Regions from separate parts of the Exiguobacterium alkaliphilum genome, predicted to be linked through region 4. Evidence: riboswitches for the same ligand, from Rfam matches in the RefSeq annotation. Region 4 holds a riboswitch; each other region holds the start of a gene.
What was found. Region 4 has a riboswitch for S-adenosylmethionine ahead of mtnK (S-methyl-5-thioribose kinase). Riboswitches for the same ligand answer to the same signal wherever they lie in the genome.

Region 1: linked by a shared signal. The riboswitch ahead of KB235_RS08940 (aminotransferase class I/II-fold pyridoxal phosphate-dependent enzyme) and the one ahead of mtnK (S-methyl-5-thioribose kinase) in region 4 are both predicted to bind S-adenosylmethionine.
Region 2: linked by a shared signal. The riboswitch ahead of msrA (peptide-methionine (S)-S-oxide reductase MsrA) and the one ahead of mtnK (S-methyl-5-thioribose kinase) in region 4 are both predicted to bind S-adenosylmethionine.
Region 3: linked by a shared signal. The riboswitch ahead of metK (methionine adenosyltransferase) and the one ahead of mtnK (S-methyl-5-thioribose kinase) in region 4 are both predicted to bind S-adenosylmethionine.

What each region holds. Positions count from the first base shown of each region.
Region 1 covers NZ_CP073101.1:1,732,081-1,734,281, reverse strand. The annotation lists gene KB235_RS08940 (aminotransferase class I/II-fold pyridoxal phosphate-dependent enzyme) at 1-959, opposite strand, end outside; SAM riboswitch class I at 1,037-1,137, opposite strand; gene KB235_RS08935 (AI-2E family transporter) at 1,309-2,201, shown strand, end outside.
Region 2 covers NZ_CP073101.1:1,679,969-1,682,169, reverse strand. The annotation lists gene KB235_RS08675 (amidase family protein) at 1-865, opposite strand, end outside; gene KB235_RS08670 (hypothetical protein) at 977-1,138, shown strand; SAM riboswitch class I at 1,183-1,283, shown strand; gene msrA (peptide-methionine (S)-S-oxide reductase MsrA) at 1,350-1,868, shown strand; gene KB235_RS08660 (GRP family sugar transporter) at 1,891-2,201, opposite strand, start outside.
Region 3 covers NZ_CP073101.1:1,299,602-1,301,802, reverse strand. The annotation lists gene metK (methionine adenosyltransferase) at 1-1,027, opposite strand, end outside; SAM riboswitch class I at 1,158-1,274, opposite strand; gene pckA (phosphoenolpyruvate carboxykinase (ATP)) at 1,591-2,201, shown strand, end outside.
Region 4 covers NZ_CP073101.1:622,134-624,334, reverse strand. The annotation lists gene mtnA (S-methyl-5-thioribose-1-phosphate isomerase) at 1-123, opposite strand, end outside; gene mtnK (S-methyl-5-thioribose kinase) at 120-1,274, opposite strand; SAM riboswitch class I at 1,354-1,457, opposite strand; SAM riboswitch class I at 1,661-1,762, shown strand; gene KB235_RS03365 (2,3-diketo-5-methylthiopentyl-1-phosphate enolase) at 1,833-2,201, shown strand, end outside.

The sequences.
Region 1 (2,201 bases), 1.1 Mb from region 4:
GAGCCTTTCGGGGCCGTCACGTCCCAGCCGGCTTGGCGCAGGCCGTCCACCAATCGGTCGCGCCGCGTCTCATACAGACGGGACAAGTCATCTCGAACCGACTTCGGTGACTCGAGTGCGGCGACGGCCGCTTCTTGAATCGCGGAGAAGACGCTGACATGGACGTGGTCTTGATACGTGTTGATCGCCTCGATGATGTCTTTGTTGCCGACGGCGAAGGCGACGCGCCAGCCGGACATGTTGAACGCCTTCGACATCGTGTACACTTCGATGCCGACCTCTTTCGCCCCGTCGGCTTGAAGGAAGCTCGGCGGCACGTTCCCGTCAAAGCCGATGCTGCCATAGGCGAAGTCGTGGACGACCATCAGTTCCTGCTCTCGGGCGAAACGGACCGTGTCCTCGAAGAATTGTGGCGTCGCGACGGCGCCAGTCGGATTGCTCGGATAGTTCAAATACATGAGCCGCGCCCCGTGCGTATCGAGCGTGTTGTAATCCGGTAGAAAATCGTTGGCTTCTGTCAGGACGAGGTCATGCACGACCGAACCGGCCAGCCGTGCGCCCGATATATAATCCGGATAGCCCGGATTCGGGAGCAAGATGCCTTCCCCCGGTTCAAGGACACATTGTGGGAGCGTGATCAGCCCCGATTTCGACCCGATTAAAATCGCGACTTCCGTCTCGGCATCGACGTCGACTCCATACTCGTTCAAGTAGAACGTCGACACCGCCTGTTTCAATCGGCTTTGCCCACGGAACGGGCCGTACTGATGGGTCTCCGGGTTCGCGAGCGCCGTCTCGAGCGCCTCGCAGATCGGTTTCGGCGTCGGCAAGTCCGGCGTGCCTTGCCCGAGCCGGATGATATCGGCCCCGGCCTGTTCGAGCGCGGCCACTTCTTTCGCGAGCCCGACGAAGTGCTGTGGGGGTAAAGTCTTAAGTAAGTTTGAACGTCTGTCTGCCATGGATGGTCCTCCTATGCAAAAAACACCCCTTTCCGAGGAAAGGGGTGTCGAGATACAGACGTATTCAAACAACCACCTTCCCATCTCTCAAGGTTACCTTGCTGGAATTAGCACAGTATTGAAACAATCTGTTGCTGAAGCTTCATCGGGCCAGTCCCTCCGCTTCTCTTGATAGAAAGTGTTTATATGCGATTTATGTGTAATATGTCCTTAAGTAAACCAAACGTTCCCATTGCTGTCAATCCTTATTTTGAAAAATGACGAAGTGCTCTTGAAACCCTGAAAAAAAACGGCCATAGTAAAAGAAGAACGTTATTCTGAAAAAAATGTAGGGTGAGGGGTTGGACTCGTGGAGCTAAACCGGCAATTGATTTGGAAACTAACAGTGATCGGCCTGATTTTACTCGTCTTATGGCGGGTCATCAGCGAACCGGACACGATTTCACGCGTGTTGCAGTATACGTTTCAACTATTGACCCCCGTCATCATGGGGATCGCGATCGCCCTCTTGTTGAACACGGTGCTGTCGTATATGGAGGAGCGATTCTCGTTGAAACGATACCAAGGCCTCTTGATCGTCTACGTGACGTTCATCGGGCTGCTCGTCATCTCGGCCGTGACGCTGTTCCCACGCATCTATTCGAGCGTCGCCTCGCTCATCGAGGAGTTGCCGTTTTATATCCGGCAACTTGACGGCTTCGTCGGTCAGTTGAATGCGTTTTTGCAAGATTACAATGAGACGATCGCCCAGACGCTCGACTTCAAGCGGTTCGAGGAGCGTTACTCGGGCTGGGTCGAGACGGCCGTGTTGTCGTCGGTCAGTTACGTCTCGAGCTTCACGATGACGCTCATCAACTTCTTGATTGGGATTGTCATCTCCATCTATCTATTGAAAGACAAAGAAGTGTTCGCCCGGATGTTCAAACGTCTGTTGTATGCGCTGTTCCCTGTCGCCACGGCGAAGACGACGATTGACATCTTCCAGGAGATGGATTACATCTTCAAACGTTACATCATCGGCAAATCGCTCGACTGTCTCATCATCGGTGTGATGGCCGTCATCGGTCTACTCATCATCGGGGCACCGTACGCCCTCTTGCTCGGGGTCATCATCGGGATCTTAAACTTCATCCCGTATGTCGGGCCGCTCCTCGGGATGATTCCGGCGTTCATCATCACATACTTCTACGACCCGTTCACGGCCGTCCTCGTCCTCGTGTTCATCTTCTTATTGCAACAGTT
Region 2 (2,201 bases), 1.1 Mb from region 4:
CCTCATCATAGAGCGCCTGTTCTTCTTCCGACAGATCAATCTTGACGATCCCGACGCGCATCCCGACCGCTTGGCGTTCATCGAGACACGTCCGATACGGCGGACCGGCCGGAAGGTGCGTCGTCGCCGGGTCAGCCGGGTCTTCCCCGACCATCGCCTCAAGGGCAAGCACCGCATCCCGGAGCGTTCGTGCCATCGGGCCGGCCGTGTCCTGCGACCGAGAGATCGGAATGATGCCGCTCCGGCTAATCAAACCGACGGTCGGCTTGATGCCGACGATGCCGTTATGGACGCTCGGATGGATAATCGAGCCGCTCGTCTCGCTGCCGACGGCGAGAAGCGTCATGTTCGCCGCGACCGCGGACGCCGAACCTGAACTCGACCCGCCGACATCGAGCTTGTCCCCATATGGATTGAGCGTCTGGCCCCCGACCCCGCTCCAACCGTTCGGCATCCCCTCGGTCAAAAAGTTGGCCCACTCGGACAAGTTCGCTTTCCCGAGGATGATGGCCCCGCTCGCGCGTAAACTTTGAACGAGGTGGGCGTCTCGGCCGGCGAAGTGATGCGCGAGGGCGACGGCCCCAGCCGTCGTCTTCATCTGACCGGCCGTCTCGACGTTGTCTTTAATCAGTACCGGAATGCCGAGCAGCGGCAAGCGATCACCACGTCGGAACGCCCGGTCGGCCGCCTCGGCCTCGAACAGAGCGTCCGGGTTCACTTGAATGACCGCTCTCAGCTTGTCGTTCAATGCGGCGATTCGGGTCAAATAATAGGCCGTCACGTTACGCGCGGTGAACGTTCCTTCCTTATATCCGAGATGGGCGGTCTCGATATCGAGTTCGAAAAATGGGTTTGGTTCAGTCATGTTGATTCCTCCTTTGCTCACTCGTTCGTATTCGCTATTTCCACTTGATTTCCTGTTTTCGTTCGCCAACGAATGTGTAACTTGGTAAACTGAAAGAAAAGGGAGGTTACTATGAACCGTTCGTACGTACTCGTCTTGTTGTCCGTCTTTGTCTTGTTCTTCTTACAGCTCTATGCCGGGGAGGCCCCGTATACGCTACCGCTCTCCATCGTCCTCGTCGTCTTGATTGTCGGGGCCACGTTGCTGCAACTTCGGCGAAAACCTAATCGTTGACGACACTTTCGGACAGATGGTATGATGCTTTCACCAACTACATATCGATATCTTGAGTGAACGAGAGACCTGGCTCTATGACTTCACAGCAACCTGCTTCGGCAAGGTGCTACTTCCAGCAAGGCGTTTGCCTTGGACGATATGACAGAACGCTCATGTCGATGACATGGGCGTTTTTATTTGGACAATACGTGTACAGGGGGAGTTTTTTATGGAAAAAGCAACATTCGCGGGCGGCTGTTTTTGGTGCATGGTCACCCCGTTCGAGGAACAGCCCGGAATCGAATCAATCGTATCCGGCTATACGGGCGGACACGTCGACGATCCGACGTATGAACAAGTGAAGACCGGCACGACCGGGCATTACGAGGTCGTCGAGATCACGTTCGACCCGTCGCTGTTCGCTTATGAACGTTTGCTCGAACTCTATTGGATTCAGACCGACCCGACTGATGACGGCGGCCAGTTCCAAGACCGCGGCAGCCAATACGCGCCGGCCATTTTCTATCATTCGGAGGAACAACGCGTGAAAGCAGAGCAGAGTCGCGACGAACTCGCCGCGAGCGGACGATTTAAGGATCCGATCGTCACAAAGATTTTACCGGCCGACACGTTCTATCCGGCCGAAGAGTATCATCAGGATTTCCACAAAAAAAATCCGGACCACTATAAAGCAGACCGGAAGAAATCTGGACGAGACGCGTTCATCGACGTGGCTTGGCAATCATAAAAGACGGGCAATCGCCCGTCTTTTAACTTTTCGCAATCCCGAGCATGAAGCCGGCGACGACGATGAGCCCGATGCCCATAAAGACGAAGACGCGCTCTTTCGACGTCTTCTCTTCTTTCAATAGATAAATCCCGCCGAGCGTCGCGACGACGACGTTCAGTTGCGACAAGGCGAACGACGTGGCGACCCCGACCTCTCCACTCGAGACGAAGAGACCGAAGTTCCCGATCCCCCAGGCGATCCCGGCCAAGATGTTCTTGAACGTCTTCGGATCGAACCGTTTCACGTCCTTCTCACGAAGACTGAAGAGAAGCGCCGCGATGAACATCCCGA
Region 3 (2,201 bases), 680 kb from region 4:
CTACAAGCTCGGTCTCGCTCAATTTACCAGTGCCGAACGTATCGACCGCGATCGATACCGGGTGTGCGACACCGATTGCGTATGCAAGTTGAACTTCTGCTTTGTCCGCGAGGCCAGCTGCGACGATGTTCTTCGCCACGTAACGAGCCGCGTATGCTGCAGAACGGTCAACTTTCGTAGGATCTTTACCAGAAAACGCGCCGCCACCGTGACGTGCGTATCCACCGTACGTGTCGACGATAATCTTACGTCCTGTGAGACCTGCGTCCCCTTGTGGTCCGCCGATGACGAAACGGCCAGTCGGGTTGATGAAGTATTTCGTCTCCGCATCGATTAGTTCAGTCGGGATGACCGCATCGATGACGTGTTTCTTAAGGTCGGCTTGAATTTGCTCGAGCGTGATCTCCTCGGCGTGTTGCGTCGAGATGACGATTGTGTCGATGCGAACCGGGTTGTTCGCTTCATCGTACTCGACTGTCACCTGCGTCTTACCATCCGGACGGAGGTAAGGGAGCGTGCCGTTTTTGCGGACTTCCGCCAAACGACGTGACAATTTGTGTGCGAGCGAGATTGGAAGCGGCATGAGTTCAGGCGTTTCTTTCGTTGCATAACCGAACATGAGACCTTGGTCCCCTGCACCGATTGCATCGAGTTCTTCTTCAGTCATTTGACCTTCACGTGCTTCGAGCGCTTGGTCAACACCTTGGGCGATATCGACTGACTGCTCGTCGATTGACGTCAAGACAGCACATGTCTCGGCATCAAAGCCGTATTTCGCGCGTGTATAACCGATCTCACGGACCGTTTCACGGACGACTTTCGGGATATCGACGTATGTCGATGTCGTGATTTCACCAGCTACGAGCACGAGACCTGTCGTGACAGACGTCTCAGCCGCAACGCGGGCGTTTGGATCTTCTGCTAAAATCGCGTCCAAAATCGAGTCTGAGATTTGGTCACAAATTTTATCCGGGTGTCCTTCAGTGACGGACTCCGAAGTGAAAAGTCGACGGTTCAAGTTTGACATTTCAAAAAACCTCCTATAATAAGGGTGATGTGTGGACGGTACTCGTTCCCCTTACGCGTTGCTTTGGGACGGTAATGAAAAAAACCTTTCGCCACGTTCAATGGGAAAGGTTGAATCGTTCTTCCTTACCCTCTTATCGTTCGAAGCTTACGCTTCGCTTCAGGATAGCACCTTTTCCGACTACATTTCCGTCGGACGGTTGCTGGGCTTCGTAGGGCCTTGTTCCCTCCACCGCTCAGAATAAGAGTATCCGTTACGAACACCATCATATAAATGACGTACCGTTCTGTCAAGCGTATCGACCGAATTCGTAAAACTTTTCACGAACGGGCAAATAGTTATGTTTGTGAAATAACAAACATTTTTATGACGGTTTCCGATTTTGTTCTATGACCTGGTACAGAATATGTTAGAATGACAATGTAAGAAAGCGCTTACTTGTTAAAGTGAAGAAACGCTTGTTTTTAATTAGTGTGTCACATATAATAAAAACGTCATACTAATTAACTGCGGAAGTATGCGGATTTCATCCACATCTATTTAGGGGAAAGGTGGGATTCGGGATGGCGACAACGCTCCTGAAAATCGAAGAATTAATTAACGGTGCCGACGTGAAACGGAACTTGACGGTTCCAGAATTGGTGGAAGAAGCCATTCAAAACGGGGAAGGTGTGCTGACGAAAGACGGGGCTTTATCTGTCAGTACAGGCAAATTCACAGGCCGGTCACCAAAAGACAAATTCGTCGTGCAAGATGAAGTCAGCAATCACTTAGTCGACTGGGGACCGGTCAACCAACCGATCGCCGAAGAGAAGTTCACAGCGTTGCTCGATAAGGTGCTCACCCATCTTGAGCAAAAACAAAAGCTCTACTATCTTGAAGCGTCAGCAGGTGCGGATGAGCATTACACGCTTCCGGTTCGCGCCATCACAGAATATGCATGGCACAGCTTGTTCGCGAAGCAACTGTTCCTTCGTGAATGGCCGACAAAAGGTGCGTTCGACCCGTTCACGGTCATCTATGCACCGAGCTATAAGGCAGATCCGGCTGTCGACGGCACGAACTCCGAGACGTTCATTCTCGTCTCATTCGCCAAACGTACGATTCTGATCGGGGGAACAGAGTACGGTGGTGAAATCAAGAAATCAATCTTCTCTGTCATGAACTTCCTGCT
Region 4 (2,201 bases):
CGCGTGCTCCGCTTCTTCAAGCGTCTCGATCGTCACGTAACGTGCCTCATGCGGAAGGAGCGTCTGGTCTAAGAGAATCAACTCATTGGTCGAGACGTCAAAGCGAATGTTTTGCACCGTCATACGCGTACCCCCGATAACAAGGTGACGAGGCCGTCAATCGAGTCAACTTCGTGACGTTCTTTAATGAGCGCTGTACCGAGCGCGAGCGCATCGCGTTTCCGCTCGAGACGTGTCGTTTCGGGTAACGTCTCAAGGTCTGCGACGCCGGCGAGGCCGATGGCGCGGCGGATGAGTTCGCAACCGGCATAGCCGACCGTGTCGGCGAAAATCGTTTGTAACAAGTCGTCGACATATCCTTCCGTGTCGAACGGCTCGACGGCGTTCGTGAAGTTGTGGCGGAACGTCTTCTCAAACGTCTCCCACACCGTGAGGACGTCCGTGAACCGTTCGAATCGCTTGAGCGGATCGTGGAACGTGGAGAGCGTCAAATGCGCGATAATCTGTCCGACGTCGAAGCCGAACGGTCCGTAGAATGCGAACTCCGGATCGATGATTTTCGTCTCCTGCGTCGTCGCAAAGATGCTTCCTGTATGTAAGTCGCCATGAAGCAAGGCGTCATGTTTCGTGACGAATCCGACTTTCAGTTTCGCCACCTCGACTTTGAGCGCCTTGTCATGCCAGAGGCGTTCGACGTCAGGACGCAGCGCCGCCTCGATATTGTTCGACTCGGCGTCTTTATACGGATCGGTGAAAATGAGCTTTTCCGTGATGTCGCACAGCTCCGGGTTGTAATACTCCCGTTCCTTCCGCTTCTTCTCGATTGGACCGGCCGCGTAGTCGGACGTGGCGAACAACGTCTCGCCTAAAAATTCACCGACGTGACGGGCCAGTTCAGGATACGTCTTCCCTTCGAGGTAACCGGTGCGGACGATTTCATAATCGGACAAGTCCTCTAAAATCGTGTACGCGAGCGTCCGGTCGCTCCCGAGCACGTTCGGCACGAAACGTGGCACGACTTCTGCGAACTGACGCAACGCGAGCTGCTCGATCCAGGCCCGTTCAAGCGTGAGCGGCCAACTTTCCCCGACGATTTTCACATACGGGAGCGCTTGTTTGACGATAAGACGCTGTTCGCCTTGACGGATGCGGAAGACGAGGTTCAAGTTTCCGTCCCCAATCTCATCGCATTGGGCGATCCCTCCTTCTTCAATCAGTCCGAGTGCCCGGACGTGGTCGACGACCGTCTGTTCAGTAAATGGTTGATATGCCATGTCTATTTCCCCTTTCGATGATTTCCACAAAAAAAGCCCCTTTCTCCGCGAGAAAGAGGCACAGCCAGATTGGTTGTTCCTCTCATCTTTCAGACATTCGTCTGGTGGATGTAGCACCGTGCCGTACTGGTCGGTTGCTGCGGCGTCATCGGGCCAATTCCCTCTGCCAACTCGCGATAAGAGTGTGTTATTCGATTTGTGTGACTATGAGCTGAATATTACGGAGTCGACGCCCTGGTTGTCAACGCTGTTTTTTTGAGCATCGAGTCACTTTTTGTTTGCATATATGGAAACAAATTTCTAAAATAAAAAAATTTCAAAAAAGGAATTGACGCTGTGACGATTCTGTGCAAAAATTCAATTAAATTTCACAACTTCAAATCATATTCTTATCAAGAGCAGACGGAGGGACAAGCCCGATGATGTCGCAGCAACCGACCCGATTGGGCACGGTGCTAATTCTTGCAGCAGACGCTGAGAGATAAGAGTTCATTTTTTATGATGACCTCTTGCCTCGGCATGGGGTCATTTTTTGTTTGACCGGAAGGAGGAACGAACATGGGCATCATCGCCACTTATGAAATTAACCGTACGGACCGCGTGGCCGACCTCGCCGCGAAAATCGCGCTCGAGTTGACCGTCGGCACGTGGACAGACTTACCACACCTAGAACAAGCACAGTTACAAGCGTATCGCGCCGAAGTCGTCTCGACGTCACATACGGAAACGACGAGCCGCTTCAAAATCCGCTACCCGCTCCATAACGTCAGTGCGGACTTCTCATCCATCTTGACGACGACGTTCGGAAAGCTATCACTCGACGACTCGGTCCGGCTCGTCGACCTCGATTTACCTGAAGCGTTGCGCGACACGTTTCCCGGCGCCAAGTTCGGGACAGAAGGCGTCCGTCAGCTACTCGGCGTCTAC